4 regions of the Planococcus kocurii genome follow, and region 1 is predicted to be linked to each of the others. Evidence: riboswitches for the same ligand, from Rfam matches in the RefSeq annotation. Region 1 holds a riboswitch; each other region holds the start of a gene.
What was found. A riboswitch is a leader RNA that binds a small molecule or an ion and turns the genes downstream of it on or off. The one in region 1 is predicted to bind S-adenosylmethionine.
Positions count from the first base shown of each region.

Region 2: it holds a riboswitch for S-adenosylmethionine, as region 1 does, so the genes downstream of both, AUO94_RS13230 (methionine biosynthesis PLP-dependent protein) here and AUO94_RS05765 (bifunctional homocysteine S-methyltransferase/methylenetetrahydrofolate reductase) in region 1, are expected to answer to the same signal.
Region 3: it holds a riboswitch for S-adenosylmethionine, as region 1 does, so the genes downstream of both, AUO94_RS10855 (methionine ABC transporter ATP-binding protein) here and AUO94_RS05765 (bifunctional homocysteine S-methyltransferase/methylenetetrahydrofolate reductase) in region 1, are expected to answer to the same signal.
Region 4: it holds a riboswitch for S-adenosylmethionine, as region 1 does, so the genes downstream of both, metK (methionine adenosyltransferase) here and AUO94_RS05765 (bifunctional homocysteine S-methyltransferase/methylenetetrahydrofolate reductase) in region 1, are expected to answer to the same signal.

Region 1 covers NZ_CP013661.2:1,178,317-1,186,161, reverse strand. Annotated here, with positions in the region: gene AUO94_RS05805 (GntR family transcriptional regulator) at 1-53, opposite strand, end outside; gene AUO94_RS05800 (sensor domain-containing diguanylate cyclase) at 434-1,390, shown strand; gene AUO94_RS05795 (tRNA dihydrouridine synthase) at 1,677-2,660, shown strand; gene AUO94_RS05790 (MarR family winged helix-turn-helix transcriptional regulator) at 2,854-3,318, shown strand; gene AUO94_RS05785 (CarD family transcriptional regulator) at 3,381-3,893, opposite strand; gene AUO94_RS05780 (hypothetical protein) at 4,134-4,346, shown strand; gene AUO94_RS05775 (YehS family protein) at 4,465-4,980, shown strand; gene AUO94_RS05770 (hypothetical protein) at 5,155-5,742, shown strand; SAM riboswitch class I at 6,247-6,351, shown strand; gene AUO94_RS05765 (bifunctional homocysteine S-methyltransferase/methylenetetrahydrofolate reductase) at 6,423-7,845, shown strand, end outside.
Region 2 covers NZ_CP013661.2:2,722,711-2,730,555, forward strand. Annotated here, with positions in the region: gene metC (cystathionine beta-lyase) at 1-433, opposite strand, end outside; gene AUO94_RS13230 (methionine biosynthesis PLP-dependent protein) at 417-1,550, opposite strand; SAM riboswitch class I at 1,625-1,730, opposite strand; gene AUO94_RS13235 (LLM class flavin-dependent oxidoreductase) at 2,978-3,985, shown strand; gene AUO94_RS17460 (hypothetical protein) at 4,110-4,274, opposite strand; gene AUO94_RS13240 (hypothetical protein) at 4,453-5,334, opposite strand; gene AUO94_RS13245 (amino acid ABC transporter ATP-binding protein) at 5,471-6,193, opposite strand; gene AUO94_RS13250 (amino acid ABC transporter permease) at 6,186-6,845, opposite strand; gene AUO94_RS13255 (ABC transporter substrate-binding protein) at 6,874-7,659, opposite strand.
Region 3 covers NZ_CP013661.2:2,202,517-2,210,361, reverse strand. Annotated here, with positions in the region: gene AUO94_RS10885 (DUF302 domain-containing protein) at 1-101, opposite strand, end outside; gene AUO94_RS10880 (OsmC family protein) at 271-720, opposite strand; gene AUO94_RS10875 (carbohydrate kinase family protein) at 735-1,676, opposite strand; gene AUO94_RS10870 (GNAT family N-acetyltransferase) at 1,819-2,382, shown strand; gene AUO94_RS10865 (MetQ/NlpA family ABC transporter substrate-binding protein) at 2,533-3,354, opposite strand; gene AUO94_RS10860 (methionine ABC transporter permease) at 3,367-4,038, opposite strand; gene AUO94_RS10855 (methionine ABC transporter ATP-binding protein) at 4,028-5,041, opposite strand; SAM riboswitch class I at 5,110-5,213, opposite strand; gene AUO94_RS10850 (carbon-nitrogen family hydrolase) at 5,263-6,051, opposite strand; gene AUO94_RS10845 (pyridoxal phosphate-dependent aminotransferase) at 6,137-7,300, shown strand; gene lepB (signal peptidase I) at 7,367-7,845, opposite strand, start outside.
Region 4 covers NZ_CP013661.2:536,697-544,541, forward strand. Annotated here, with positions in the region: gene AUO94_RS02705 (alpha/beta hydrolase) at 1-37, opposite strand, end outside; gene AUO94_RS02710 (gamma carbonic anhydrase) at 150-665, shown strand; gene metK (methionine adenosyltransferase) at 722-1,918, opposite strand; SAM riboswitch class I at 2,120-2,232, opposite strand; gene pckA (phosphoenolpyruvate carboxykinase (ATP)) at 2,617-4,206, shown strand; gene AUO94_RS02725 (alpha/beta hydrolase family protein) at 4,249-5,028, opposite strand; gene ytkD (RNA deprotection pyrophosphohydrolase) at 5,009-5,467, opposite strand; gene AUO94_RS02735 (Dps family protein) at 5,534-5,980, opposite strand; gene yidD (membrane protein insertion efficiency factor YidD) at 6,087-6,317, shown strand; gene AUO94_RS02745 (metal ABC transporter solute-binding protein, Zn/Mn family) at 6,404-7,366, shown strand; gene AUO94_RS02750 (MOSC domain-containing protein) at 7,419-7,845, opposite strand, start outside.

The DNA.
Region 1 (7,845 bases):
ATAACCTCTACTTGCGAATAAAGAGGAGTTGTTGCTGCTTTATCAATTTTCATGCATCCCACCCTCTGTCTGGTGATTATAATGTTATAACTATTCAGTTACTATATAAGAGAAATTATTGATTGTAAAGCTTTTTTTTATTGAGTCTTTAGGCAAAAATTATCTTTTATCAATAAAAAGTAAACACAGACTCTCCATCAATTGAACTATAAAAGAGCTTTTTTCGGGTATTGCTATTTATTTCACTAGGTGTCTGACAAGAAACGAAGCTCTTAAATGTCTTCAATAATCACTTAGTGGGTCATTCAAGAGGCGGGCAAGTTGTTTAACAACCATTCGCTGTCTATGTTAAGCTTTAGTGAGACTTATACGATTAAATGGATAGTTGGTTAACTTAAAAATACGGACATGACGATAATCGAGGTGCCTGACGATGACGATATTTCAAGAATTAGAAATGTACAAGAATTTTGATGAACTAGCTACTGACTTACTCGATCTCGCCAAAGAAATCTTGCCGGAGCAATTTATTTTTTTAAGTTCTATTAATGATACGCAGCAAGTAATATTGAAATTATCAAATGATAATACAAGCATTGATGTCACTGAAGGTACGATTGTAAATCTTAATGATACCCTTTGTCAGCACATTGATTTTGGAACAAAACAACCGTTGATTTATGAAGACGTCAGCAAAGAAAGTAGTTTAGGTGATTTTAAGAATATACTAGAAAAAGCCAACATTAAATCTTATTTGGGGATCCCTATTTCTTTTGTTAATGGAGAGAAATTCGGAACATTGTGTGCAGTGAATGATCAAGTAAGCCGTTTTGATGAGAAAAGTATTCACTTGCTTCAACGAATTGTTCGGATGTTTTCTTATTACTTGGATTTAGAGCGTTTTGCTTATAGAGATGTGTTAACCAACCTATACAATAGACGTTATCTTGCTAAATTTTTCGAAGACCATCACGATTCTGGAGGAACAGTGTTCTTTCTAGATTTGGATGGCTTTAAAGGAGTCAACGATTTGTACGGTCATGACGCCGGAGACATGGTGTTAGAAGAAGTTGCATCCAGACTTCTGAAATTTATCGATGGGTATGAGGATGTTTTTGCTGTTAGATTAGGAGGAGATGAATTCGTTATCCATTTCTCTCAACCAACTAGCGCAGAACGACTGAGTGAAATGGCGACACGTTTACTGGATAGTTTGATGACTTGGGATGATGATTTTCAACTTTCTGCAAGTCTTGGAATTGCTACGTACTCAATTAACAGCGAAATTGACTTGAAAACACTCCTTAAAAATGCGGATTTCGCTTTATTTCAAGCGAAGAAATCAGGGAAAAACGCGTATCAGTTTTTTGAAACAGAAAAGATCGTGTGATCGTTGATTTCCAAGCTAAAAGCGTCAACTCTATAATCGAGTTGACGCTTTTATGATGAAAAGTAGTACGATGACTAGCCAATCTAAAGTCAGCAAGCGATTAAACAACGTAGCATTGTCAATACAACCCCCGCCACTTTCCACAAACGGACGATTCGTGTAAACTGTATAAGGTTAAGAAAAAATGAGATGACGATACAATAAAGATTGCTAGTATAAATCGAATGATAATGTTTGGATGAAGAATCGATCTTGCATCCTTTAATGAGAGGATTGGAACTTGAATATGAAAGAGAATTTTTGGCGTGATTTACCACGACCTTTTTTTGTATTGGCGCCGATGGAAGATGTTACGAATGTAGTGTTTCGCCATGTAATAGCAAAAGCGGCAAAACCGGATGTGTTTTTTACTGAGTTTACAAATACGGAAAGTTACTGTCATCCGGAAGGAATCTTTAGTGTGCGAGGGCGTTTGACCTTTACTGAAGACGAACAACCAATGGTGGCTCATATATGGGGCAATAAGCCTGAGCATTTCCGAGAGATGAGCATCGGAATGGCGAAACAAGGCTTTAAAGGAGTCGACATCAACATGGGTTGTCCTGTGCCAAATGTTGCGGCCAAAGGAAAAGGCAGTGGCTTGATCCGTTATCCGGACAACGCAGCTGATATTATCCAGGCAGCAAAAGCAGGCGGCTTGCCTGTCAGCGTCAAAACAAGAATTGGGTATACGGACGTGGACGAGTGGAAAGGCTGGCTGACTCATCTATTTGAGCAGGATATTGCCAATTTATCGATTCATTTGCGGACTAAAAAAGAAATGAGCGCAGTGCCTGCACATTGGGAATTGATTCCAGAAATCAAGAAACTTCGTGACGAAATCGCGCCAGATACTCTTTTGACGATCAACGGAGATATTCCGGATCGTCAAACGGGTCAGGAACTTGCCGATAAATATGGGGTTGACGGCGTTATGATCGGGCGAGGTGTTTTTCACAATCCCTTTGCTTTTGAACAAGAACCGACAGAACATAGCCCGAAAGAATTGTTTGACTTGCTGAGGCTACACCTAGACCTTCACGACCACTACTCAACAGAAAGTCAGCCCATCGCATTCAAACCGTTGCGCCGCTTCTTTAAAATTTATGTTCGTGGAGTACGAGGCGTTGGTGAATTGAGAAATCAGTTGATGTATACTGAAACGACAGATGAAGTACGTGCATTGCTGAACGACTTTGAGAAGCAGGAGCAAGAGCTGACATCTGTCTAATAGAACGCAATAGAATTCTTTTGTGCAAGTGTTTTTGAAATGAAATAATGGTATCTTCATCATAAGAAACCGCCTGAGTATTCCAAAAAGTGGAATGTCTAGGCGGTTTTTTAGGACGATATGACGAAGAGAAAGTTATGGAATCGCTAGTATTTTCACAAATTGACTTCATCTGATAGAATCGGTATATTAAATGGCGAAGCAAATGATTGGAGTGAACCGTTTGACCCCGTACGTGGAATTGCAGAATTTAGAGTTGATTGATTTATTGAGCGAACGCCATATTTCAACACAGAGAATTTCAGAGCGTGCATGGAATGACACGAGTGACATCCACATTTCAAACTCTGAATGGCAGATTATGGCACGCATTTATAAAAAGCAGCCCACTATTTCGTATGTTACCAAAAATGTAGACATCTCTCGCCAGGCCATCCATAAATTCATTAAAAACTTGGTGACTAAAGAATTGGTAGAAGTACAAAATGTTGAGAACAATAAAAAAGAAAAATGCATTCGACTCACGACGTTAGGGGAAGAATACTACGAAAAAAACGAAGCATTGAAAATTCAGTTGGAACATAAAATTGCAGAAAAAATTGGTGCTGATCAAATGAAAATGCTCAAAGATCTTTTAAAGACCGATTGGGGAATATAGTTTGGATGTTAAAAAAGATCTTGTTTCATCAATTTATTGATGAAACAAGATCTTTTTTTAGTCTAGTTAACAGTCGACGACGGTTGATCTTCTGTGATCAGGTCGTTAATCATTTGATTGATTTCTTCAAAGCTCGTGTCCATTGCGTGAGCAAGTTCTTTAAAGAGCATGATCTGTGTGTTGTTAATCAGTTTATAGTCATGCGCGTAGAAAGTTTCTTTCTGAAGCTGCGTATCAAACTTTTTGCGCATTAGCGTATTAACAATTTCCGCAATTTGCATGCGGTCTCCTGTATTAATGAGCTTAGGCTGTAACGCTTTAGCAGTTGACTGATCGGGCTCTACTCCAGGCTTTTTAAAAATTTCAATGATTTCGAGTGCTTGTTCTTTTTGGAGAAGCTTCAGCATCACGACTTTATCGTTATCGACAGGCGTAGTGATGGTCACTAACGTATTCGCTAAAGGATGCAATTTATAATATTTCTTTGTGACACCTGAAACTGTTTCATCACGGATATCGTTAATTCTACATAGGCCATGTGTGGAATAAATGATGTGATCTCCAATGGTAAACATTTTTTTCCTCCTAAAATGTATCTCAACTAATTCTAGTATAGCACACATGCTTTAAATCGTAAACTTAGTTGACAATTAAAGAAAGGGGCCTGGGGCAAAAGAGATGTATTCGTTACTTTTCCTTCTTTATTGAAGCTCGTGCAGACATAATACTGTCACAAAAAAAGGATTAAAGCATGAAGAAGTAGGGAATAAAGGGGAAAGCTTGTTCGTAGATTGTCGAAGTGGAGGTAACAAGAGATGAAGAGTATAGAAGAAGCAAAGCGTTTGATTATCGCCGAAAAACTGAAACACTATAATGAACGTCTGGCAGATATGGAGCGAGATTTGCAGTTTTTCTATGAAGAGTCGACGAACGATAAAGAATCTTTGGACATTATTCAAGATATGAAAGAGAAAGTCGAACAATTAAAAGAAGTAAAAAATAAAGAAAACCACGAGACAGTGTTTTAATCCTGTCTTTTTTGCTGTCTTCGCGTAAGTGCGATGACCCGGGGATTATGTGCTATCATTAGAATTGAATCGACTTCGGATAACGACGATAATGAGCAAGCTACAGGAGGAAGAAAAGATGGATAATAACGATTTATTGATCAGACTGCGTTATGCACTAGATATAAAAAACAGGGATATGGTCGAAATTTTCAAATTGGGTGGTATAGAACTTAGCAAAGATGAAGTATTAAAAGTGCTGACAAAAACCCCAGATAGCGAAGAGGAAGAGGAAGATCGTATTTGGATTGACCGGGAAGAAGACTATATTAAAGCAGAAGACGCTCTATTTGAATCTTTTTTAAATGGATTTATCGTTTTCAAAAGAGGACGTCAAGAGCCCAAACCTGGGCAAACTGAAGTTTCTGCAGTGACCAATGAACGTTCTAACAACTTACTGCTGAAAAAAGTGAAAATTGCTTTACAGCTAACGAGTGAAGACATGTTGGAGATTTGGGATTTAGCTGGAGTTACGGTAACAAAAGGTGAACTTGGAGCGTTACTCCGAAAAGTTGGCCATAAAAATTACAAAGAATGCGGCGATCGCTATGCACGCAACTTCTTAAAAGGATTAGCAATCAGATTCAGAAAATAAAAAAAGCGTGTCTACGAGTCAGCGTTACTGATTTGTGGATAGGTTTTTTTTATTGTCGTAGACTGGATAGCTTAGAAGCAGACTTTCTTCATGGATAAAAAGAACTATCCCTTTCGTGTGAAAATGATATGATAGAAAGAAGAAATCATAGATGGGTGCAAAGGGGATAGCAGGATGAATTGGTTGCCGAAGAGAAAAAATAAAGTGGCGGCTTTTTGGGAATGGTTTGCAGACAATAAAGAGGTCTATAGTCGCTTGGATGAGTCGAGTAGAAGCAAACTATTAAATCAATTGGAAAAGAAATTGCACAAGGTTAACAAACATTTGGCGTTTGAACTTAGTGAACGTTTAATTAACGACAAACGACAATTCATCATCAGTGCGGACGGCATGGTTGAGGCATTTGATGACGTCATTGATCTAGTTGGTCAGGCTCCAGAATTTGAATCGTTTACGATTATCGCCTTTCGCCAGCGACAAGACGAAGAGGTATCGATCGAGTATGGCGATATTAAATTAGCATGGGAAGACATCTTTTGTACTTTTGAAAAAGATAACGCCAACGACGAAGTGAATTTAATTCTTTACATTAAAGGTTTTACTGAAGAAAATGAAGATGAATTTATCTCGGCTTCTTTTATTCTATTGGATACAGTTATCGGGGAATACAATGCTGGCATGCGCATTGGAGAAATTGAATTTATTAGTTACGAAGGACAAGCAGACGCTCGGCCGGTAAAGGATTTGCAAAGTCTTTTTTAAAGAAGAAGAAGACAGTATACTTATAGAAAAACCTGTCGGAAGTTTTTAATCCAGATAGGTTTTTTGAGTCGCAAGCGAGCTGATGAAGTGGCAGCGGTGTTAGGGTTTTGCCCAAGTGTCTTGGCTAAACCAAGTGCATACATAACTGGATTCTGATCGGCCAGAAGCCTAGAACATTTTCATAATATACATAAAGGTGCCATTGTTTTTGATCGAACATTTTCCAAGTGACTGTATGTTACTGTCCTTATGAATAAGCATGTAACTCTTCTGCTGATTTACTTACTGATCCAGTATTTACTGAAATGGTTTGTACAATAAATAAACAGATGTAGAGATGAGAAAGAATAGGGGGGCGGCGAAAAACCGTTAACAGCTTCTAAAGAATAAAAGGATTCTGTTTTTAAAGAAACTCACAGAAAGTTCATTTTTTTCTAACAAAATATATTGACCTGACCAATAGATACCTGTACTATACTAAGAATACTAAAACTGAATAGTGAATCTTTATCGAGAGAAGTTGAGGGACTGGCCCTATGACGCTTCAGCAACCAGCCGAAAGGTCAGGTGCTAAATCCAGCAGGCAAGAGATTGCCTGACAGATGAAAAGGAACGAGTTTGATATCGTAAAGCCTTCTTTTTCATGGAGGCTTTTTTTGTATATATAGGGGGTTGAGTAGATGGGTTTATTAGATGAACTGAAGACGAAAATTTTGACGGCGGACGGTGGCATGGGAACCTTGCTGTATTCGTATGGCATTGAGTATTGCAACGAGGAATTGAATTTACAGCGCCCGGAAGTAATCGAAAAGATTCATCAAGACTATATCAGAGCTGGAGCAGATATCATTCAAACCAATACGTACGGGGCTAATGCACTCAAACTTGCTCGTTACGGATTAGATGAACAAGTTGCAGACATCAACAAAGCTGCTATTGAAATTGCGAAACGCGCAGCAGCACCGGGTGGTCAATTTGTCTTTGGAACGATTGGCGGCATTCGCGGAATTCGTAAAAGTGACGCCACCTTGCAGGAAATCATTGCGATGGTCGACCAGCAAGCGAGTCAGTTGCTTGCGGGCGATCCCGACGGCCTACTACTCGAAACTTATTACGATTTTGAAGAATTAGCAGCAACTGTTAAACATTTGAAAGGCATCACAGACACCCCATTGATTGCACAAGTATCGATGCATGACCCGGGTATTTTGCAAAACGGCATGTCATTGAATGACGCTTTGCATCAACTAGAATCACTTGGAGCAGACATTGTTGGTGTCAATTGTCGTCTAGGACCGCATCATACAATTCAAGCTTTTGAAGAAGTAACCTTACCCGAAAAAGCTTTTCTTTCTGCATACCCAAATGCTAGCCTGCTTGACGTAGAAGATGGGCGGATTGTTTACGAATCAGAAGCAGATTATTTCGGACGTGCTGCTTTATTGTTAAGACAAGAAGGCGTTCGCTTGATTGGCGGTTGCTGTGGTACAACACCAAAGCATATTGAAGCGGTGAAAAAACACCTCGGTAAGTTACCGCCGATTTTTTATAAAGAAGTAACCAAAAGAAAGCCGATTGTCATCCGAGAGGCCGAAGCGCTAGAAGTAAAGCCGCTTCACGAAAAAGCGAAAACACAACGAACCATTATTGTGGAACTCGATACGCCACGTCATTTGGACGTCACAAAATTTCTTGAAGGCTCTGTCGCTTTGCATGAAGAAGGTGTGGATGCTGTCACCATGGCCGATAATTCATTAGCGTCGCCGCGTATTAGTAATATGGCAATGGGCTCGATCCTCAAGCACACAGAAAAAATTCGGCCGCTCGCTCATATTACGTGTCGCGACCGCAACTTAATTGGTTTGCAGTCACATTTGATGGGACTCGATGCACTCGGTATGCACGACATTCTCGCTGTCACGGGCGATCCGACCAAAGTTGGAGATTTCCCAGGAGCGACAAGCGTTTATGACGTGTCCAGTATGGAATTGATTCAATTGATCAAAAAACTAAATGAAGGCATTTCGTTTTCTGGTAAACCGCTACGGAAAAAAGCTAATTTCTCTGTCGCTGCAGCGTTCAATCCGAATGTTCGCGTGCTTG
Region 2 (7,845 bases), 1.5 Mb from region 1:
ATGGCGTTTCCAAGTAAATCACTTTTGTATTTGGCTGGATGGCATTAGCCATTTCGTTTAAGTCCGTCATATTCACAAAGGTATATTCGATATTGAATTTGTCCAAAATTTCCGTGATAAAACGATAAGTTCCGCCGTAAACGTCTTCTGACACTAAGACATGGTCACCTGAAGACAACAGCATAAAAGCAGAGGAAATAGCAGCCATCCCTGAAGAAAAGGCGAACCCACGCTTGCCTCCTTCTAGCTTAGCGATGGTTTCTTCTAACGCTAGGCGAGTGGGGTTTCCAGAACGGCTATAATCAAACGGTCCAAACGAATCCAGGCTTTGTTGGTGAAAAGTGGAAGATAAATAGATAGGTACATTGACAGCTCCAGTTTGTGGGTCGACTCCAGTAGAGTGAATAAACTTCGTTTCAATGCGATCGGTCATATTCAACTACCTCCTTATTTAGTTCTGAAAACGCTTGTGCTAAATCAGCAATTAAATCTTCAGCAAGTTCCACCCCGACTGAAAATCGCAATAACCGATTGCAAACGCCACGTTTCGTCCGTTCTTCAAAAGGCATGTCTGCATGAGTTTGGGTGGCGGGGTAAGTAATAAAACTTTCAACACCGCCAAGACTTTCCGCAAAGGTGATGAGTTTAATGTGTTCAAGAAAAGGAGCTATCCATTCTTCTTTTTGCAAACGGAAGGACAACATGCCGCCTTTTCCAGGATACAACACATCAGACACAGACGACTGCTGAGACAAAAACTCAGCAATGGTTTTCGCGTTTGCGTCATGCTGTCGCATCCGTAAAGGCAATGTCTTTAATCCGCGAACCAGTAACCAAGAGTCAAAAGGGGACAAAACGGCACCAACCGAATTATGGAATGTTGCCAGTTTTTCGCAAATGCGATCGCCTTTAGCGGCAACAAGTCCAGCTAAAACATCATTATGACCACCAATATATTTCGTTGCACTATGGATAACAATGTCTGCACCCAGTAATAGGGGCTGTTGGAAGAAGGGCGTTAAAAATGTATTATCGACGATTAATAGAAGCTTATGCTTTTTAGCCAATGCGGCATAAGCAACGAGATCAATTTCTTGCATCAGTGGATTGGTGGGCGTTTCAATAAAAAGTGCACGTGTATGAATGGTTATTTTTTGTTCTGTGTCTTGGACATCTTTGAACTCGGTGTAGTTGGGGTGAATATTATAAGCTGATGCAAAGTGATCTAATAGGCGGTATGTTCCACCATAAATATCTTCCGGTACTAACAATTCATCACCTGGACGAAAAAGAGACAAAACGAGTTGAATAGCTGCCATTCCAGAACTGCAAGCAAATGCAGCATCTGCGCCTTCAAGTTCTGCAAATCCTTCTTCCAGAACAGAGCGAGTCGGGTTTTTCGTGCGCGTATAATCATAGCCAGTTGATTGGCCAAGTCCTTGATGTTCGTAGGCTGTCGACAAGTAAATGGGCGGATTAACGGCTCCTGTTGTGGGATCGCTGTGATTGCCTAATTGAACTAATAAAGTTTCCAAGCTGTGTTTTGTCATGTTACTCATCCTCTCAATAAGAAAACAGGGGCTTTTCTTCATAAAGAAGAAAGCCCCTGTCCGGAAATGCATTCTTCTCATCTGTTAGGCAGAAGCCTATTGGAATTAGCACCGTAGTCTTCGTCAGACTGGTTGCTGAGACTTCACAGGGCCAAATCCCTCCGTCTCTCTAGATAAGAAATATCTTATTAAGTTTAGTGTTTCTGTTTAGATGTTCCTAATCATAAATCAATTAATGAAAGAAAGCAAGTGTTGAATTTTAAATAATGCAAATATAAGAAGTGGGTAGGCAACTAGCTTGATTAGTAAAGGGAGGATAGGAAAAGAAAAATTTCTTTATGCCCGTCGAATCTACATGGCAGCTTGCGCTTTTCGGTGTCCAGTTGCAAGTGCCTAGCTCTTCGGGACATAAGTCAACCCAGCTGCGTGGCAAAGAACGCCACACTGCTGGTCTGTCTTATGCCTGTCAGAGCTGACGAGGCACTTTCACTTTTCATGTTGTCCAGCTCCAGCTGCCAGATTCTCGGGTCATAAGCCACTCCGGCTGTGTGGCTGAAAACATGCCACTTCACCAGAGCGTCTTATGCCCGTCGAATCTACATGGCAGCTTGCGCTTTTCGGTGTCCAGTTGCAAGTGCCTAGCTCTTCGGGACATAAGTCAACCCAGCTGCGTGGCAAAGAACGCCACACTGCTGGTCTGTCTTATGCCTGTCAGAGCTGACGAGGCACTTTCACTTTTCATGTTGTCCAGCTCCAGCTGCCAGATTCTCGGGTCATAAGCCACTCCGGCTGTGTGGCTGAAAACATGCCACTTCACCAGAGCGTCTTATGCCCGTCGAATCTACATGGCAGCTTGCGCTTTTCGGTGTCCAGTTGCAAGTGCCTAGCTCTTCGGGACATAAGTCAACCCAGCTGCGTGGCAAAGAACGCCACACTGCTGGTCTGTCTTATGCCTGTCAGAGCTGACGAGGCACTTTCACTTTTCATGTTGTCCAGCTCCAGCTGCCAGATTCTCGGGTCATAAGCCACTCCGGCTGTGTGGCTGAAAACATGCCACTTCGCCAGAGCGTCTTATGCCCGTCGAATCTACATGGCAGCTTGCGCTTTTCGGTGTCCAGTTGCAAGTGCCTAGCTCTTCGGGACATAAGTCAACCCAGCTGCGTAGCAAAGAACGCCACACTGCTGGTCTGTCTTATGCCTGTCAGAGCTGACGAGGCACTTTCACTTTTCATGTTGTCCAGCTCCAGCTGCCAGATTCTCGGGTCATAAGCCACTCCGGCTGTGTGGCTGAAAACATGCCACTTCACCAGAGCGTCTTATGCCCGTCGAATCTACATGGCAGCTTGCGCTTTTCGGTGCTTGAGCAAAAAAAGGGACGGTTCAGATAAACATCGCTACAATGGAAGAGAATAGGAGTGAACGGAATTATGCATATTAAGAAATTTGAAAATATCCCATTGGCGGTGCTTGATTTAGCACCGATAAACGAAGGTGCAGAAACAGCGCAGACCTTTAAAAATAGTGTGGAGTTGGCACAGCATGTGGAGCGATTGGGGTTTAATCGCTATTGGCTAGCTGAACATCATAATATGCCGGGTATCGGCAGTTCTGCGACATCTGTCCTTATTGGACATATTGCAGGCGCAACAGAGTCGATTCGTGTAGGTTCAGGTGGAGTTATGCTACCGAATCATGCACCGCTTGTTATAGCAGAGCAATTTGGTACATTGGAAACTATTTATCCTGGACGCATTGATTTAGGTCTAGGGCGTGCACCTGGTAGTGATCAAGCTACTGCGCATGCGTTACGTCGGAATTTGAATAGCAGCGGAGATGATTTTCCCCAGCAAGTTGCGGAGTTAGAAAATTACTTTTCAGCTAACCCTGTCGGACGTGTTCGGGCGTACCCTGGTACTAATATAAAGATTCCGCTTTGGCTACTCGGATCGAGTGGATTTAGTGCACAGCTGGCTGCGTTAAAAGGTTTGCCATTTTCATTTGCTAGTCATTTCGCACCGGATTACATGATGCAGGCTTTGCAACTTTATCATCAAAACTTTAAACCGTCACAGGTGTTGGCCGCTCCTTACGCGATGCTTGGCGTTACGATTATTGTTGCAAAAACACAAGAACGTGCAGAATGGTTGGCGACTTCTTCGCAGCAGCAGATGTTCTCCTTGATGCGAGGCGAGCCAACTACATTTAGAGCACCCATCGATCACTTGGAGGAAGTTTGGACAGACCGCGAAATTGCGATTTTCCGGGACAAATTAGATTCTGAATCGACGATGGTTGGAACACCGGATCTTGTTAGACAAAAGTTGAAAAACTTTATTCAAAAAACAAGAGCCAATGAGATTATCGTCAATTCGCCGGTTTTTTATCAGGAAGATCGTTTGCGCTCATATGATTTTGTAGCAAAAATGATGAATTAAGTAAAGGGGCTGCCCCAAAAGGTCATAAATTAGGACCTTTTGAGTGTAGCTCCTTTTGCATGACACTCCCTTTTTGTTATAAAAAAAATCGCCTCTCCGGTAACGGAAAAGCGATGATTCAACATTAATGAAGCTCTTTTTCTTCTTCACGCTGCCGTTCTTTTTCTATCTTGAATTCTTTGTAAGTTGTGTAAACGGGTGCACCTTCGCCAATCATATTCAGAATCGCATTAAAATCATCATCTAACCGAAGTTCTATTTCTTGTGAATCGAGTACTCGGCGTTCCATTATGACCAACCTCCTCATATAGTAATCAGCCGCCGCGTAGCAACAGAAATAAGGTTTTAACTCACTTTAATTATACGGAATTTTTAGTTAATTTGAAAGCTAACTGCCTGGGTATTAAGAAAAGAAGATAAGAATATAAAAAAGCGTTAAAGCAGGGGCTTTAACGCTTTTTAGATGATTATTGATTGATTTCAGCATTTAGTATCATGGACTCAAAGAACAAAGAGGGCGAAGTTTCATTCCATTCAAGGGAAGAGAGGTCGGCCGTTCGCTTATCGATATACCCATAGGCAAGTTGTGTTCGTGGGTCGTCCGTCAATTGAAGCTTAACGTAAGGACCTTGAGGCGTCAGCCAGTTTAACTGCGACAAACGATTTTCGAGTGAAAATGCAATCCATTGGTCTTCATCTTCTTCTGTTTCGAATAACGGTTGTTGAGCTGCCATTAGCCATGTCTGACTTGAGTGCTTAGGTGGCAACCAAAGGTTTTTCGACAAGGTGCCTTCTTCTGTAGTAAAATCCGTAATTTCATGACGCAATTCCTGCACGGAGTCGCCATTTCCTAGTTGTAGATTCCGCGATACGTAAACATTGCCGATTAGAATTTCACCATTTTTGGTTGTGAAAATGCCATGCGGATTGGTCGTTGAGTCTAATCCATACAACGCTTCGTCAAGTTTGGCTACCGGCTGTGGATTCCACGATTTAAAATCGGTATCTTCTAACTTGTTAACATTCATCGACAATGTGTAAGGAATCCAACCGGTGTTTTTGATTTCTTCGAAAATAATGGAAGTGCCGTTTTGAAGCGATCGATCGACTAATGTATATGTGCCGACCTCTATTCCAAGGAAAGTCATCGTGTAAACTTGCGTAAGATCTGAACCGTTGTTACTGACTTCCGGTTCGCTGAATGTAATGAAAGTCGGCTTTTCAATGGTTAACGACACATCGGTTTCCGAATAAAGTTCTACTTCATTTTTTAAGAACATGACAGCTGTAAAGATAATCAGCGACATGAAAAATAGGACGCCTATTAAAATAACGATTTTTCTAAACACATTTTCCACCTCTGTTTTCTGCGTGTTTGCCAGCTTCGATTATAACATGCAGAAATGAGAAGTAACGCCAACACATTTGAGCATCAAATGAACAAATAGTGATAAATAGAAAAGCAGGTACCCAGAAGGATACCTGTTACAAGACTTTATCCAAAAAATCCTTAGCGCGAGCAGTTTTCGGATGACTAAAGAATTCCATCGGCTGGCCTTCCTCGACTAATACACCATGATCCAAAAATAAAACACGGTCTGCAACTTCTCGAGCAAAGCCCATTTCGTGAGTCACGACAACCATCGTCATTCCGGATTTTGCTAAGTCTTTCATGACATCGAGCACTTCTTTGACCATTTCTGGATCCAGTGCCGAAGTAGGCTCATCAAACAGCATTAGTTCCGGTTCCATAGCCAAAGCACGTGCAATCGCAACACGCTGCTTTTGACCGCCAGACAAGCTGTTTGGGTAGGCCTTTTCTTTTTCAGATAAGCCAACGCGTTCAAGTAGCAATCGTGCTTTCAATTCTGCTTCCTCTTTTTTGATGCCTTTTGCTTTCATCGGTGCATAAGTTAAATTCTCAAGCACCGTCAAATGAGGAAATAAATGAAAATGCTGAAATACCATACCGATTTGCTGCCGAATTTTGTGGATATTTTTTTTAGAAGCCGTTAAGTTTTTACCGTTGATTTCAATAATGCCTGAAGTCGGTAGTTCCAGTAAGTTTAAGCACCGTAGAAAAGTGGATTTGCCTGAACCAGAAGGACCGATAATCGATACGACTTCACCTTTCGTGACAACAGTAGAAATGTCACTGAGGACTTCATTCGTACCAAACTTTTTATAAAGCTGTTGAACTTTAATCACTTTGTTTTAACCTCCGTTCGAAAACTTTACCAATCATCGTCAAGCCCATCACGAGACACCAATAGATGACGCCGACAAATAACAACGGTTCAAAGTTACGGAACAAGTCGGCACCCACTACTTGTGCGCGTCTCATGAGATCGAGGTAGCCGATGGTCGAGACGATAGCGGATTCTTTTGTTAAGGTGATAAATTCATTCATTAATGCGGGTAAGATGTTTTTTAAGGCTTGAGGCAAAATAATATCTTTCATCATCGAGCGGTACGGAATACCGAGCGCTTGAGCCGCTTCTGTTTGTCCTTTATCGACTGCTTGAATTCCAGCACGAATAATTTCCGATATATAAGCGGATGAATTCAGTCCAAAAGCCAAAATGGCCGAAAGAAATGCTGAAATGTCATAGCCTGTTAGCTGTGGAATCGAGTAATAAATAATCATCAATTGCAAAATCAGCGGTGTTCCCCGGAATATCGATGTATAGGCATCGGCAAACCATCTAAGAGGTGCAACGCTACTTATTTTGAGTAGAGCGAGCAAGGTTCCAAGAATCGAACCTAAAATAATCGCAAAAAATACGAATTTCAAAGTGGTCCAAATTCCTTCTAGCATGAACGGAATATAAGGAACTATTTGTGAAAAATCCAGGTTCATCGATTACAACTCTTTTCTACAAGGTAATTTATTCTTCTTCAGTCAGCCATTGTTCTTTTAATTTATCTAACTCGCCGCTTTCTTCCATTTCAGCAAGTATGCCATTCACTTCTTCTACTAGCTCACTGCCTTTCGGGAAAGCAACGGCCATACCGGGTGAAGCAGTTGTTGGGTCATCAAATGCACCCAGATCCTGTGCTTCGATATAGCCAAGAGCCACTTGTTTATCCATGTAGGCGGCGTCGATACGACCAGATAAAATTTCTTGTATTAACGCACCAGAATCATCTAACGCTTTTAACTCGAAATTGATGCCTTCATCAGCGATAATGCTTTTTGCTCCTTCTTCTTGAATCGTTCCAAGTTGGACCCCAACACTTTTCCCCTCTAATGACTCAAGGCTAGTCAGTTCTGAATCTTTGACAGTGACAAACATTTCGCCAGAATGATTGTACTCTGTTGAAAAATCAACGTTTTCTTTACGTGATTCGGTAGCGGACATACCCGCAATGACCATATCAACCCGGTCGTTTTGCAACGCTCCGATCAAGCCATCAAATTTCATATCAGTAATTTCAAGTTCGTAGCCAAGTTCATCTGCTATATGGTTGGCAAGGTCAATGTCGAATCCGACAATATCACCTTCAGGATTGCGTGATTCAAATGGAGCGAATTCAGCGGATGTTGCCATTTCCAAAACCTTTTTTTCTCCTGAAGTTCCTGAATCACTTTCACTTGTGCTGTCATTTCCACAAGCCCCTAATAATAATGCAGACGATGCCAACAAAGCGATAAATGGTTTTTTCTTAATCATGTATATTCCTCCTGTTTAATGTATAATTATTCGGTATAATGAATTTTAACACAAGAGTTGGTAATTGAGAAGAGTTTTTTAATAGAGAATAGAAAAAAATGTGTTGATCTAACCCGGCTGTCCTTAGTAGGAAAGAATGACAAAATTGCGTATAATAACGACTAGGTAAATCGAATAAATAATCGT
Region 3 (7,845 bases), 1.0 Mb from region 1:
AAATTCCAAAGAACACCAAATTTCTCCGCCTTTAAGTTTTCCTCTAAAGCTTCAACCGCTTCGTTTACTGTTTTTAATGTATCTACTGTGTAATTAAACATGTGTTAGTTCCTCCTTTTGTTTTTCGCTCTATCAGTACCCTACCCGGTATAAATCCACCTAAACATTGCACTGTCAGGATTTTCTCAAAAAAATAATAGACGAAGAAAAAGAAAACCTTTTTCTTCGTCTATTATTTTAAAGGTTTCCGGGGCATGCCTATACTGAATCTCAGTTTTCTTTTCTTATATCCGCTTGCAATTCAACTTCCACATTACCTTTAATCGCACGTGTAATCATGCAAGAGCTTTCAGCTTTTTCTGCCAGTTTCTGAACTAATGCTAAATCCTTGTCAGAAGCAGTCGCTTTTAAAACCACTTGTGGTTTGTGAATAATGCGCTTGTACGTAACTACGCCTTTTACGACTTCTACAATACCTTCTGATTCCATCGTTAAAGAAGATTTTTCTACCTTGCTGCGCTCCATCATAGCGGCAAGTGTAATAATGTAACAAGTAGCCGCGGCACCCAACAACATTTCATCAGGATTTGTGCCGATTCCGGGGCCATCCATTTCCGGTGGAATCGATATCTGAGTTTTTAATCCGCCTACTTCAATATCTCCTACGTCGTTGCGTAGACCCGGCCAATCTGCTTTTAAATGAAAACTATGCAAAGTCATAAAGTTTCTCCTTCTTAATCCTTATTTTTCTCAATCTCTTCAATACGCGGCATTGCTGTTAACGCACCTGTTTTTGTCGTACAAAGTGCGCCCATTTTATTACCAAAGTCAGTACAGCGAATCACTTCCTGATGTGTTTTAGGCAATCCAAACAAATGGATGTATCTGAGAATACCAGCCATGAAGGCGTCACCCGCTCCTGTTGTGTCTACCGGTTGCACAGGAATAACCGGTACGTGAAAGGTTTGATCTTTACAAACGGCATACGTGCCATTTTCACCATCTGTAACAAAAACCAACGGAATATGATTATGGGATAATTGGGTAATCCCATCTTCCATTCGTTCCGTTTCCATTAAAAAGGCAAGTTCTTCTGTCGTTAGTTTAACAATGTCTGCCGATGAAAGAAAATCCAATATGGTTTTGCGGCAAAGGTCTTCGCTTTCCCAGCGCAATGGTCGAATATTAACGTCATATGAACAAAGGACATCATATTCCTTTGCTAGTTTTAATGCCTTTTGAGTAGTGGCTCTTGCTTTAGGATGAAAAAGAGTTCCTGAACAGAAATGGAATACACTAGCATTTTCAAAAGCTTTTGGTTTTAGTTCATCGCTCGCTACTTGAAGATCAGGAGTTTTGTTAACATATGCTGAGAACACACGATCAAATTCAGGCGTCAAATGAATGTAAACACCACTCACCCTCTTTTCGGGTACCTTGATGGCATAAGTTAAATCTACGCCCTCCTTCAGTAATTCGTTTCGTACAAAAGCAGAAGTCTCGTCGTCTCCTGTAATTGTAATAAATCCTGACGGCACACCTAAACGGCTAACGCCTGCAGCCACATTCACGGTAGCTCCACCAAGATGACGTTCGAAAGTATCATTCGCGGCATTGGTCGCTATATAATCCACAAATGTATCTCCGTATGTCAGCACATGTTTCGTATTTACCATCCGTAGACCCCCTTCGTGTTAATAAACGCCTTCATTGATATACTATATGTTGAACTACTTCTCTATAGCTCAGCTTTTACACTTCTACGATCTATTATTTCAGTCTAAGCAGGTTTTAATCAAGTAACAGGAGGCATACTACATGAATATTATTATACGACAAGCGCAACCCGATGACGCAAAAAAAGTCGCACCACTCATTATCAATGCGATTGGAGACATCGCAAATCACATGACTGCACAAAAAGAATCAGCAGCGGTACTTGAAAAAGTGGAGGATATGATTCGTGGAGAAAATACACGTCATAGCTACCGTTATACATACGTTGCATTAGTAGATGGCAATATTGCTGGCACTTTGGTGCTTTATCACGGCAATCAAGCTGAAGCACTAGATCGCTACTTGGCTGATCAACTGAAAAAACAAGGGCACAATCGTTCAATTGAGCCAGAAGCTCATACCGACGAGTGGTATATCGACACTGTTTCAGTCGATTCTTCCTATCAAGGCCAAGGAATTGGCTCAAAACTTTTCCAATTTGCGGAGGAGCTGGTTTCTTCTCAAGGAGGAGGCAAACTTTCGTTAAACGTTGATATTGATAAAGACGGGGCGATTCGTCTTTACAAACGTCTAGGCTATTCTATTGCCGAACCTTGGACTATTATTGGTGAGCCTTTTCATCATATGGTTAAAGAGATTTCTTGAGCATTTAACTTTTCGTTTGCTTGTGTTCTTTATTTCTTCCCATATATATAGAAGAAAGCCGCTTCAGATTTTTCATCTGGAGCGGCTTTCTAGTTGTACTGGTCTTACTAATTCAACGTGAAGAAGCTTTCATACAATTAGATTCATTGTTTATTTAGCCAGCCATTCAGGCTTACCAAAACCAACAAATTCTTCATCGATTACAGCTTCAAATTCTTTTGATTCTACAACTTCTATTAAATCTTTAGCAAAATCACTATCTTCATTCTCTGCGTTCACTGTTACTACATTACGGTATTGGTCAGGCATATTTTCAAGTGCTAGTGCATCCAGTAGATCCATTTCAGCTGCTAGTGCAAAGTTTCCAGGAACAGCGGATAAATCAGATCCTTCAACTGCACGTGGCAATTGCCCAGCTTCGATTGGCTGGAATACTAGGTTTTTTTTATTTGTAATAACATCTCTTTCGGAAATCTTTAAATCATCCACTTCTGGGTCTACTTCGACTAGGCCTTGATCTTCGAGAATTTGTAAAGCACGTGCTGCATTAACAGGATCATTAGGAATGGCAATAGTCGCACCGTCTTCGATATCTTCTAACGCGTCAAATTGATTGGAATAAAGGCCCATTGGCGCTGTTGGTACGACGATTAAACCTGATAAATCCATATTGTTTTCTTTTTCAAAATTCTCTAAGTAAATTGTATGCTGGAATAGGTTGGCATCAATATCGCCGCCGTCAAGTGCGATATTTGGTTGAATGTAATCGCTAAACTCCACAATTTCTACCGTATACCCTTTTTCTTCTAAACCAGGCACAATTGCCTTACTCAACATATCACTGTATGGCCCCGCAGTAGCACCTAATTTAATATCTTTTGAAGTTTCTCCTGTTGATTTACTTTCTTCTCCACTACCACATGCTGCCAAAGCCAATGCGCTCGCTGCTACTATTAATCCTAGTTTTTTCATTTTGCTCTCCCCTTATCGTTTATCGATGACTTTCGCCGTATAATCGCCTGCCTGTTGAACCAATTGAACCAGCAGAATTAAAATAACAACAGTCACAATCATGATGGTGTTATCATATCGGTAATAACCAAAGCGAATAGCTAAATCTCCAATACCTCCGCCTCCTACTACACCTGCCATAGCAGAATAGGCCACTAAGCTGATGATGGTCAATGTGACGCCTTGAACAATACTAGACTTTGCTTCAGGCAGCAGCACACCTGTAATGATCATCCATGGTGTAGCTCCTACTGCAATAGCTGCCTCGATAACTCCTTTGTCAATTTCGCGAAGTGAATTTTCTACAATGCGCGCGAAAAAAGGAATTGCTGCGACAGATAGTGATACACTGGCCGCAACCGGGCCAATTGTTGTTCCTGTGATAAATTTCGTTAACGGAATAAGTGCCACTAACAAAATGATAAAGGGAATAGAGCGTACAATGTTTACAACAAAGCCCACTACCGAGTTTACCGATCGATTTTCAAGAAACAGACCGCGATCGGTTATGAATAACAAAATTCCGAGCGGCAAACCGACAATCAATGATACCGATAATGAGATGCCGATCATCATTAATGTTTGGAAAAATGCTGTTTGTATTTCTGGCCATAATTCAATAATTCGTCCCCATTCAATTTCCACTCGATATCACCTCCACGATTGCTGCTCTGTTTTCCAAATACTTCAATGCCTCCATAACTTCCATTTCAGCGCCTTTTAACTCCATAATAAAGACGCCAAGCGGTCGTTCTTGAATGTACTCGATAGCTCCGTGCAAAAAGTTGCCTTTTACCGAAAAGTTCTGCAGCATATCGGAAATGACGCCTTCGCCTGCTACGCCACCTTTGAACAGCACTTTCACTAAAGTTCCTTTAAATTCTTTCAAAATATGTACTGGAACATTAAAGGATACGACACTAGAAATAAATTCTTTCGTTAGCTCCTTTTGAGGATCTGCAAAAATATCGTAAACTTGTCCTTCTTCAATGACACGTCCGCCTTGCATGATCGCCATTCGATCGCAAATTTCTTTAACTACGTTCATTTCATGCGTAATTAGTACAACTGTAATTTTCAATTTACGATTGATGTCTTTTAATAACCGCAATATAGATAACGTCGTATTAGGGTCGAGCGCGGATGTCGCTTCGTCACACAACAAGACTGCTGGGTTGTTTGCTAATGCTCGAGCGATACCAACTCGCTGTTTTTGACCTCCACTCAACTGTGCAGGGTAGACATCCCGTTTATCTGACAAGCCGACCATTTCTAATAGCTCTTCTACGCGGATTTTAATGTCTTTCGTAGGTGTACCTGCTGCCCGAAGTGCAAAAGCAATATTGTCATAAACCGTCTTCTGGCTGATCAAATAAAAATGTTGGAAAATCATACCAATTTTCAATCTCGCTTTTCTTAATTGATTGCTGCTCAACTTCGTTAAGTCTTTGCCATCGACTACGACACTGCCAGAGCTCGGTCGTTCCAGCAAGTTGATGCAGCGAATCAGCGAACTTTTACCAGCTCCTGAATAACCAACAATCCCAAAAATTTCACCTTTTCCTACTTTCAAAGAAATATTGTCGACTCCAGTAACGGTGCCATGTTTAGTGGTATATGTTTTTGTTAAGTTCTGAATATGTATCATGGCTTCCTCCTGGCAACAAAAAGATGCCTCTTTCATCAAGAAAGAGGCATCGAAAAGTTTATTTTCTCGACTTATCTTCCGGAACATTTTACATTCCGCAGGACTTGGCACCTTCCCAAATGGGGGTTGCCGGACGTCATAGGGCCTACCCCTCGGTCTCTCTTGATAAGTTAGTATATTAGATTGAATTTCATATTACAGACATAGATTCAGAGTGTCAATCAAATTTTAAATGTTTCGTACAATTTTTCACGACGATCATCAAAGACCGGAATCCGTTTTCGGACTTTCTCTACTTCGTCCAAATCAATTTCCACATACCCCACGCCTTCGTCTTTTTGCATATCCAAGCGAACTTCTCCCCAAGGAGCTATGACCATCGTACTGCCGCCAAATACATTTTTCGGATCGCTGCCGACGCGATTCACAGCAACGATAAAGCACTGATTTTCAATTGCACGAGCTTGTAAAAGAATACGCCAGTGGTCAATTCGCGCTTCTGGCCATTCCGCTGATACGAAGATCAGTTTCGCTCCATTTAGTGCTTGTGCACGAATCCATTCAGGAAAACGAATGTCATAGCAAATAACTCCGCCATAAACAGTGCCGTCCAGTTTAAACGTCCCAAGTGTATCGCCTTCTTCAAGATGAATATGCTCATCCATTAAACCAAAACGATGTGCTTTGTCGTATTCTGAAACAAGTTCACCGTTTTTATTAACGACATACATCGTATTATAAAAGCCGTTATTCTTCTGTGTTGAAACAGAACCTCCGACAATATTCACAGCATGTTCTTTCGCAAAACTTTTCAGTAGCTCTACAGTTTGGTTAGTGCTGTCTGCTAAAGTACCAAGCTCAGTCAGTGCATATCCCGTGTTCCACATTTCTGGCAAAACAATTGTCTCCGCTCCGTTAGCGGCTGCCTCCGTTAAATAATTTATGACTTGCTGATAGTTCTGTTCGGGCTCTCCGAATATGATATCCATTTGAACACATGCAATTTTCATGTTTTCTCCTCCAGTAGACAAGCTAATCTAAATTCTATAAGATTCGGAGTAGATGTGCAATTATTTCGAAAATGAGGAGAATTTTATGGACTTTTCAAATCGCTTACAAAACTTACCTACTCAGTTTTTTGCTTCACTAGTTGCCAAAACGAGCAAAGCCGTCGCTGAAGGACGCGATGTCATCAATCTCGGACAAGGTAATCCCGACCAACCAACACCCGATCATATTATTAAAGCATTACAAACGGCGGCGGCTGATCCGAAGACACATAAGTACTCACCTTTCCGCGGCATTTCAGAATTACGTCAAGCTGCTGCGAATTTCTATAAACGCGAATATGGTGTAGACATTGATCCTGATTTAGAGGTCGCCATTTTGGCTGGAACCAAAATTGGACTTGTTGAATTGCCCTTGGCATTGCTTAATCCGCAAGATCTTTTGCTGCTGCCGGACCCGGGCTATCCTGACAACTTTTCCGGTGCTCCATTAGCGAATATTGACTACGAATTGATGCATCTCCACCCTGAAAATGGTTATTTACCAGACTTTAATGACTTGTCAGAAACTGTTTGTTCACGTGCAAAATTAATGTATTTGAACTACCCCAATAACCCGACAGGCGCCGTTGCAAATAAAGAATTTTTTGATGACACCGTCGCTTTTGCAAAAGACCATAACATCGCTGTTGTTCACGATTTTGCATACGGCGCCGTAGGATTTGAAGGAAAAAAACCGGTAAGCTTTTTGCAATCTGAAGGTGCCAAAGAAGTTGGGATTGAGATGTATACGTTATCGAAAACTTATAATATGGCGGGATGGCGAATTGGCTTTGCTGTGGGGCATTCGAAAATGATTGAAGCTTTAAATCTAATCCAAGATCATTTATTTGCCGGTTTGTTCCCTGCTGTCCAATTAGCTGCTGCAGAAGCTTTGAATGCGGATCAACAATGCGTAGCCGATTTGGTAGATTTGTATGAAAAGCGACGTAATGTGCTCGTAAAGGAATGCACGCGTATTGGCTGGAATATCGAAGCACCTCAAGGCTCTTTTTTTGCTTGGCTGCCAGTGCCGGAAGGCTTCACCAGTATCGAATTTGCTGATTTTTTACTTGAAAAGGCAGCTATTTCAGTCGCAGCTGGCAGCGGTTTTGGTGATAGCGGAGAAGGATTTATTCGCGTTGGGTTATTGGTTGATGAAAACCGAATCATCGAGGCAATGGACCGTATTGATAAACTAGCACTATTTTAAACTCAAAAAAGACAGCAATCCGTGTTAAAGGGTCGCTGTCTTTTTAAGTTTTAGCGTGACTGTTTTTTATTCTACGATACCCATATGGCTAAAAGGCGCAATTCTGATTTTCACTTCTCCGACAATAGATTTTTCAGAAATAAATCCTAAAATCCTTGAATCCGTACTGTTTAAGCGGTTATCTCCTAAGACAAAATAAGATTCCGCAGGTACAGTGAATTCCTTGAAGTCTTCAGTTAAACGAATCATTCCACGCTGTTTCGCAGTTTTTAAGTTGTTTTCTAAATAGGGCTCAACTTGAGCTTTACCGTTTAGATACAATTGGTCGTCCACCATCGAAATGACATCTCCTGGTACACCAATCACACGTTTAATGAAATTGACGTCATTTGGTGCAGTGAAAACAATCATATCAAAATTTTCTATTGTGTATATTTTCGCTAATACAACTTTGTCATCTTCTTCAAATGTAGGCATCATCGATTCACCATGAACAGCTACCGGCTCAAACAGAAAATGCCGAGATAGCAAGACAATAAGTACCG
Region 4 (7,845 bases), 640 kb from region 1:
CTGCCTTTGCTGATCCTTCAGCCTGCCATTTCCACATAATCCAACTTCCTTTCCCTGCTAATCAATTCTTGATGTTGTCTGTTAATTTGACGTTTTGATTTGATTTGTTACGATTAAGAATATCTTATCTTGTTTAAAGGAGCTTTGCTATGATTTATCCATTTAAAGACAAATTCCCTAAAATCGATCCATCTGTTTTCATTGCAGACTACGTCACAATTTCTGGTGATGTGACAATTGGCACAGACTCTTCTGTGTGGTTTAATACGGTGATTCGCGGGGATGTCTCTCCGACGATTATTGGCGATAAAGTCAACATTCAAGACCTCTGCATGCTTCATCAAAGCCCGGGTAAAACCTTGCTTCTTGAAGATGACGTGACCATTGGCCATCAAGTTACACTTCACAGTTGCAATGTTCGTAAAGGTGCTCTCGTCGGCATGGGTTCGATTATTCTTGACGGCGCTGAAATCGGAGAAGGCGCATTTATTGGTGCGGGTAGTCTCGTACCGCCTGGAAAAGTTATCCCTCCTGGCATGCTAGCACTCGGACGCCCCGCGAAAGTCGTCCGCGAACTTCGTGAAGACGATAAAGAAGATATGGAACGTATTGTTCGAGAGTATGCAGAAAAAGCAGCTTATTATAAATCACTCCAAAAAAAGTAACAATAAAAAAGGACGACCGGGCATCACTGCCTAGTCGTCCTTTTCGTTTTGTTAACTTATACGCCAGCTTGTTCTTTTAAGATCGCTGCTTTGTCTGTACGTTCCCACGGCAAATCAACATCCGTACGGCCAAAATGTCCGTAAGCTGCCGTTTGCTTGTAGATCGGGCGACGTAGATCCAACATTTTAATGATTCCAGCAGGACGCAAGTCAAAGTTTGCGCGTACCAAATCATCTAATGTGTCTTCATCAACGATGCCAGTTCCAAACGTATCAAATGCGATCGATACAGGATGTGCTACACCAATTGCATAAGCTAGTTGCACTTCGCACTTATCTGCAAGGCCAGCTGCGACAATGTTTTTTGCAACATAACGTGCCGCGTAAGCCGCTGAACGGTCAACTTTTGTCGCGTCTTTCCCTGAGAATGCGCCGCCACCGTGACGAGCATAACCACCGTACGTATCTACGATGATTTTACGTCCAGTTAAACCTGCATCTCCTTGAGGTCCACCGATAACAAAACGGCCAGTTGGATTGATAAAATATTTTGTTTCTTCATCGATCCACTTTGTTGGAACAACTTCGTTAATGACGTATTCCTTAATATTACGTTGAATTTGTTCTAACGTTACTTCTGGATGATGTTGAGTTGAGATAACAATGGTATCCACACGAAGTGGTTTGTTGTTTTCGTCATATTCAACGGTCACTTGCGTTTTGCCATCTGGACGCAAGTATGGAAGAATTTCTTCTTTGCGTACTTCAGCCAAACGACGTGCCAATTTATGTGCCAATGAAATCGGCAATGGCATTAACTCTTCTGTTTCGTTGTTTGCGTATCCAAACATTAATCCTTGGTCACCTGCACCGATATCGTCTAACTCTTTATCTGTCATTTGGCCTTCGCGTGATTCAAGCGCTACGTTTACTCCAGCAGCGATGTCCGGTGATTGCTCATCGATTGCGGTAAGAACTGCACTTGTTTCTGAGTCGAAACCATATTTAGCTCGCGTATAGCCAATTTCTCTTACTGTTTGTCGAACGACTTTCGGAATATCCACATACGTAGAAGTGGTAATTTCTCCGGCTACTAGAACGAGTCCTGTCGTAACGGTCGTTTCACACGCAACGCGTGCATTTGGATCCTCGGTTAAAATGGCATCCAAAATAGCATCTGAGATTTGATCACAAATTTTATCTGGATGTCCTTCTGTTACTGATTCTGATGTAAATAATCGACGGTTTTTCAAAAAATGTTCCTCCTTATATCCTGCGAGATTGCTCTCGAAATTGATACGGTACTCGTTTCCCATGTCAAGTCCGTTCCAGACAATCTGGATTGAACTTCAAGCCGTTTGTGGCCTTTCACACGAGGATTAAGGGCATTTCACAAAAAAATCCCTTCACTCATTCGTCATGAGGAAAGGAAGAATCATCATTAGCACCTTTCACTCTTATCATCCAAGGTCTGTGCACCTTGTGTCAGGTTGGGCACCATCACTGCAAAAGCAGCAGGTTGCCGGGTTTCATAGGGCCTGCCCCCTCCACCAGCTCGGAATAAGAGTATCCGTTCAATTTTTCATCATACGGAATTAGCAAAGCGATGTCAACAATTTTCGAAAATAAAATTACATTCTTCAAATAAAAACAATGATTTTTTGATTATGCTATTCTACCAAACTTTAGATTCCCGCAAGTAAAAAACCAAACTATTCAGTAATATCTCTGTTCACACAAAGCCATTGTACACTGTAGAAAACCGCTTTAAAAGGCATCAGTACTATTTGGAAATTATAGAAATAATTCTACGTATTGTCGGAGCTATCCTCTAATATTTTTTAATTTCCCCAGTGGATTAGTGTAGACTAATAAAGCTAATGTGTTATACTAATGAACGAATATACATCCTCCCCATTATGGGAATAACAGAAAAGGAAGGTACATATATATGACTTCAGTGAACTTTGCAAACGATTTAAAAGATCTTTTGACTGGCCAAAATGTGCATGTTCAATTATCAGTGCCACAATTAGTGGAAGCGGCAACATCCCGCAAAGAAGCAGTATTAACTCGGGAAGGTGCTGTAACAGCGGAAACAGGAAAATATACTGGCCGCTCACCGAAAGACAAATACATGGTGGAAGAAGAAAGTTCTAAAAACAAAGTCGACTGGGGCAATGTGAACCGTCCGATTTCAAGCGAAGTATTTGAAAAGCTTTACGCTAAAGTGATTAAGCACCTTAAAGACAAAGATGCGCTTTATGTATTCAAAGGATTTGCCGGAGCCGACCATGAATCACGTGTGCCCATCCAAACAATCAATGAATACGCATGGCATAATCTATTTGCTCACCAATTGTTCATCCGGCCTACAGCTGAAGAATTGCAAACACACGAAGCTGAATTCACAGTTGTGTACGCTCCGACTTTTCAAGCAGACCCTGCAGTTGATGGTACAGCTTCTGAAACATTTATCATTGTATCGATGGAGCAAGGCATTATTTTGATCGGCGGCACTGAGTACGCTGGCGAAATGAAAAAATCAATTTTCTCTATCATGAACTACTTACTTCCTGAAAAAGGAATTTTACCTATGCATTGTTCAGCAAACGTTGGTCCAGAAGGCGACGTAACTTTATTTTTCGGTTTATCCGGAACAGGTAAAACAACTTTATCAGCTGACGGTGATCGCAAACTAATCGGTGATGATGAGCACGGCTGGTCAGATAACGGCGTATTTAACATTGAAGGCGGTTGCTACGCTAAAACGATTAATTTGTCTCGTGAAAATGAACCACAAATTTACGACGCAATCCGTTTTGGTTCAGTACTTGAAAACGTAGTAGTGGACCCTGAAACACGCATTCCAAATTATAATGACGGTTCATTAACTGAAAACACACGTGCAGCATACCCAATGCAAGCAATCGACAATATTGTAGACCCTTCTGTTGCAGGACATCCGAAAACAATTGTCTTTTTGACTGCTGACGCATTTGGCGTATTGCCTCCAATCAGTAAATTAACAAAAGAACAGGCAATGTACCACTTTTTAAGCGGCTATACATCGAAACTTGCTGGAACAGAGCGCGGAATCACTTCACCTGAAGCAACATTCTCTACATGCTTCGGTTCACCTTTCTTGCCGTTGCACGCAACAGTTTACGCTGAAATGCTTGGTAAGAAAATCGACGAGCACGGCGCTCAAGTTTTCCTCGTTAACACTGGATGGACTGGTGGCGTATACGGAGTCGGTAGCCGTATGAAACTTTCTTACACACGCACAATGGTTCGCGCTGCGATCAAAGGCGAATTAAACACAGTGCCAACTGAAAAAGAAGCAGTCTTCGGTTTTGAAATTCCAACTGAAGTACCTGGAGTTCCAAGTGAAGTATTAAACCCACGCCATGCATGGTCAGACAAAGCAGCTTATGACCAAAAAGCAAATGAATTGGCGCAAGAATTCCAAGAAAACTTTAAAAAGTTCGGCACTGTCGCACCTGAAATCAGCGTGCTAGGCGGACCAACTCAAAAATAATCTTGCAAAAACCCGTTCGGATTTTATTCCGAACGGGTTTTTTTACTTTTCTTTTTCTCTCATCCACAGACAAACTGCTTTGACTGTTTTCCAATTCGCTGCAGGTGGAAAAAAGTGCGTGTAATCTGGAAAATACCATGTTTCATGCGGCTGATCCTTTAACTTTAATGCCTCTTCTAACAAATATGCTTGTCCGGGTGAGACATTGTCATCTAGTAAACCGTGAATGATCAAAACGGGCGCAGTATTTTCTTCAATCCGCAATAATGGGTTGCGCTCTTCAAATTGAGTTAAAGCGGTGTTCGGCGTTCCTCCGTAAAGTCGCTTCATCATGCGACGCATATCCGGACGTTCTTTATACGTTAATACCGTATCTGTAACACCTGCCCATGTAACAACCGACCTAATATCTTGACGCAAAATAGCTGTCCATAATGCCATAATCCCGCCTCGTGAAAATGCCAGTAAGTGGACATTTCCATTACTGAATTTTTTTAAAACATCGACAGCATGAACGGCATCCCACCTGTCCTCTCCTGCAAATTCATCACGGCCTTCACCGCCTCGATTGCCTCGATAATACGGAGCAAACACCACAAAGCCTTGTGCGGCAAATTGAGCGATTCGTGCAGGACGTACCATCCCAATCGACTGAATGCCTCCTCTTAAATACAAGATGCCACTATTGCTTCCTCTTTTTTTCGGTTCAGCTAGCATTCCTTTTACGCGTAATCCTTCTGACCAGTAAACAATTTCTGATAACCGAACGTGTGGATTCGGCGATGGATAAGGTCTCTTCGATCTAATCGTTCCATTTTTCAAGCTGCTTCACCTTTTCTATTATTTTACTCATTCCTTCATCTTTCATTAAAAAACTAAAGTGGCTAGTTGTCTTTAATTCTTTTAACAAGACGATTCCCTCTGTTTCAAGAAGGGAAATTCGGTCTATTCCTTCTACCTCTGCGACAAAAACCGTTTTGCAAAACGGTTTCTCTGAATACACCACGTATTCAGCAAACCAGTCTAAGTTTTTGATATGCGCCCCAGTTTCTTCGTAAACTTCCCTCTTGGCAGCCTCCTGTAAACTTTCCCCCACTTCTACTTTGCCACCTGGAAATTCTAACCCTCGCTCATTATGCTTGGTCAGTACCCACTTTCCGTTATCGCTACAGATTACCAATACATGTCTACTTTCAATAGAAAAGCTATTTTTTTCAAATGATAGTTCACATAAGTAGCCGTTCAAGTCTCGATAATGCATTTTTTCACCTCAATGCCATAAGAAAAGCGTACACTAAATTTCAGTGTACGCTTGTATAATTCTATCTTACTTCTTTTCGCCCAAGAATGCTGATAACATCCAAGAATGTTTTTCAAGGTTTTGATGAATGGCATTCAACATGTCTTCTGTCATGTCGTCACCATCTTCAGCTGCCAAATGCATTCCTTTTTTCAGTGATTTCATAATTTTATCGTAATCACTCACAACAGTATCTACCATTTCCTCAGCCGACTCCTTGCTATTCGCTTCTTCGATCACAGAAAGCGCTAGCTGTTCTTTCATTGTAGCGACCGGCTTTCCACCAAGCGCTAATAACCGTTCTGCAATCTCATCCATATGCAATGTCGCTTCATTGTATAATTCCTCAAATTTTACGTGCAATGTAAAAAACGAAGGGCCTTTTACATACCAATGGAAATTATGTAATTTTGTATAAGCAACAGACCATGTTGCCACCTGTACGTTTAGTTCTTGGTTTAATTCGTTTGACATTTCCGATCACACTCCATTTTTTTGATAAGTTCATATACTTTATTTATACCACTGATGCCCCTACAATAAACATATGAAGTAATTCTGCGAAAAGAGTTGAAATTTTATGAAGACGACTTTACTACGGATGTTCCGTTTTTATCAACGATTCATCTCTCCTTTATCACCCCCAAGCTGTCGATTTTATCCAACATGTTCGCATTACGGCATTGAAGCTGTCGAAAAGCATGGCGCGTTAAAAGGCGGATATCTAGCCGCGAAACGCATTTTAAGCTGCCATCCTTTCCATAAAGGGGGAATCGATTTCGTCCCTGAAGAATGGCCACCAAAAAAATAATTGGTGGTTTTTCTTGTGTTTTTATTGCGTATACTGTAATATTCAACTAGTCATTAAAACGTAATCATTACATTTTGGAGGAAAATATGAAAAAAATACTATTACTAATCTCTATTGTTTTATTATTAGCAGCTTGTGGAAAAACAAGTGATGAAGCGCAAAGTATCGATACTGATGCTTCGAAGCTACAAATTTACACAACGGTTTATCCACTAACTTATTTTACGGAGCGCATCGGTGGTGATTTGATTGATGTTCAGTCAATTTATCCTGCCGGTTCCAATGAACACACCTTTGAACCCACACAACAAGAAATGATTCAACTCGCAGATGCAGATTTGATGTTCTCGATTGGTCTGGGTCTTGAAGGGTTTATCGACAAAGCTCAAAAAACATTGAAAAATGAAAATGTTGAATTTGTAGCGACAGCCGAAACAATGACAGAGGAAGATTTTGAAGCGGTACTTGGCCATACAGAAGAAGCCCATGTTGAAGAATCTGCAAGCGACGATGGTCATGATCACGGTTCAACTGACCCGCACGTCTGGATGTCTCCTGTACTAAGCGAGAAATTAGCAGAATCGATTAAAGATTCCTTGATAACAGCCGACCCAGAAAACGCAGAAACTTACGAAAGCAACTACACAGAATTAGTTGTTGAGCTCGAAACCTTAGACCGTTCGTTCGCTGCGCTATCTGAGCGCGTCACGAAAGACACCTTTTTCGTTTCCCATGAGGCTTTTGGCTACTTGTCAGAGCCTTACGGTTTTGAACAAATGGCAATCGCTGGGCTAAATAGCCAGGATGAGCCTTCGCAAAAAGAGTTAACAGAGATTGTTGATTTAGCGAAAGAAAAAAACTTAGAGTATATCGTCTTTGAACAAAATGTTTCGTCTAACCTGACAGAGGTTATTCGAAAAGAAGTAGATGCTGAAGCAATCCAAATGCACAATCTTGGCGTTTTGACACAAGAAAACATCGACAATGAAGAAACATATTTTACCTTGATGGAAAAAAATCTTCAAGTACTTGAGACCATTCTAAAATAGCAAAAAGGCACAGCAGAGAGACCTTCTCTGCTATGCCTTTCTTTTTTTCATATTAGCTACCCGATGTTAATTTAGTTAGTCGTTTGGTCAAAAATTGCCGCCATTCAGCTGCGAGTTCTTCTACTTCCAATACTTTGACGATCCCATCGATGTCTCTTGGTCTATGGAAATTGATTTCATTGGCATATAGAACCGATACTTGTTGTGGGCTTTTTGCTACTAGACGAATCGATGAATCGGCTCTCACAATGCCTTCTTCTAGTACACGGCAAAGATAACCAGTAAAGCCCGTTTTCACCATTTCTTTTAGTAAAGGCTTCATGTCCAGTCGCCTGTCAATGGTATTACAAGGAACTCTTCCTTGCGTCACTTGAATAATAGCCTCTCCCACTTGAAAAATGTCCCCAATGCAGACGTCTCGCTCTAACATATTTGTCACCGTTAAATTTTCGCCAAAAGCAGCAGGGGGTAACTGAACT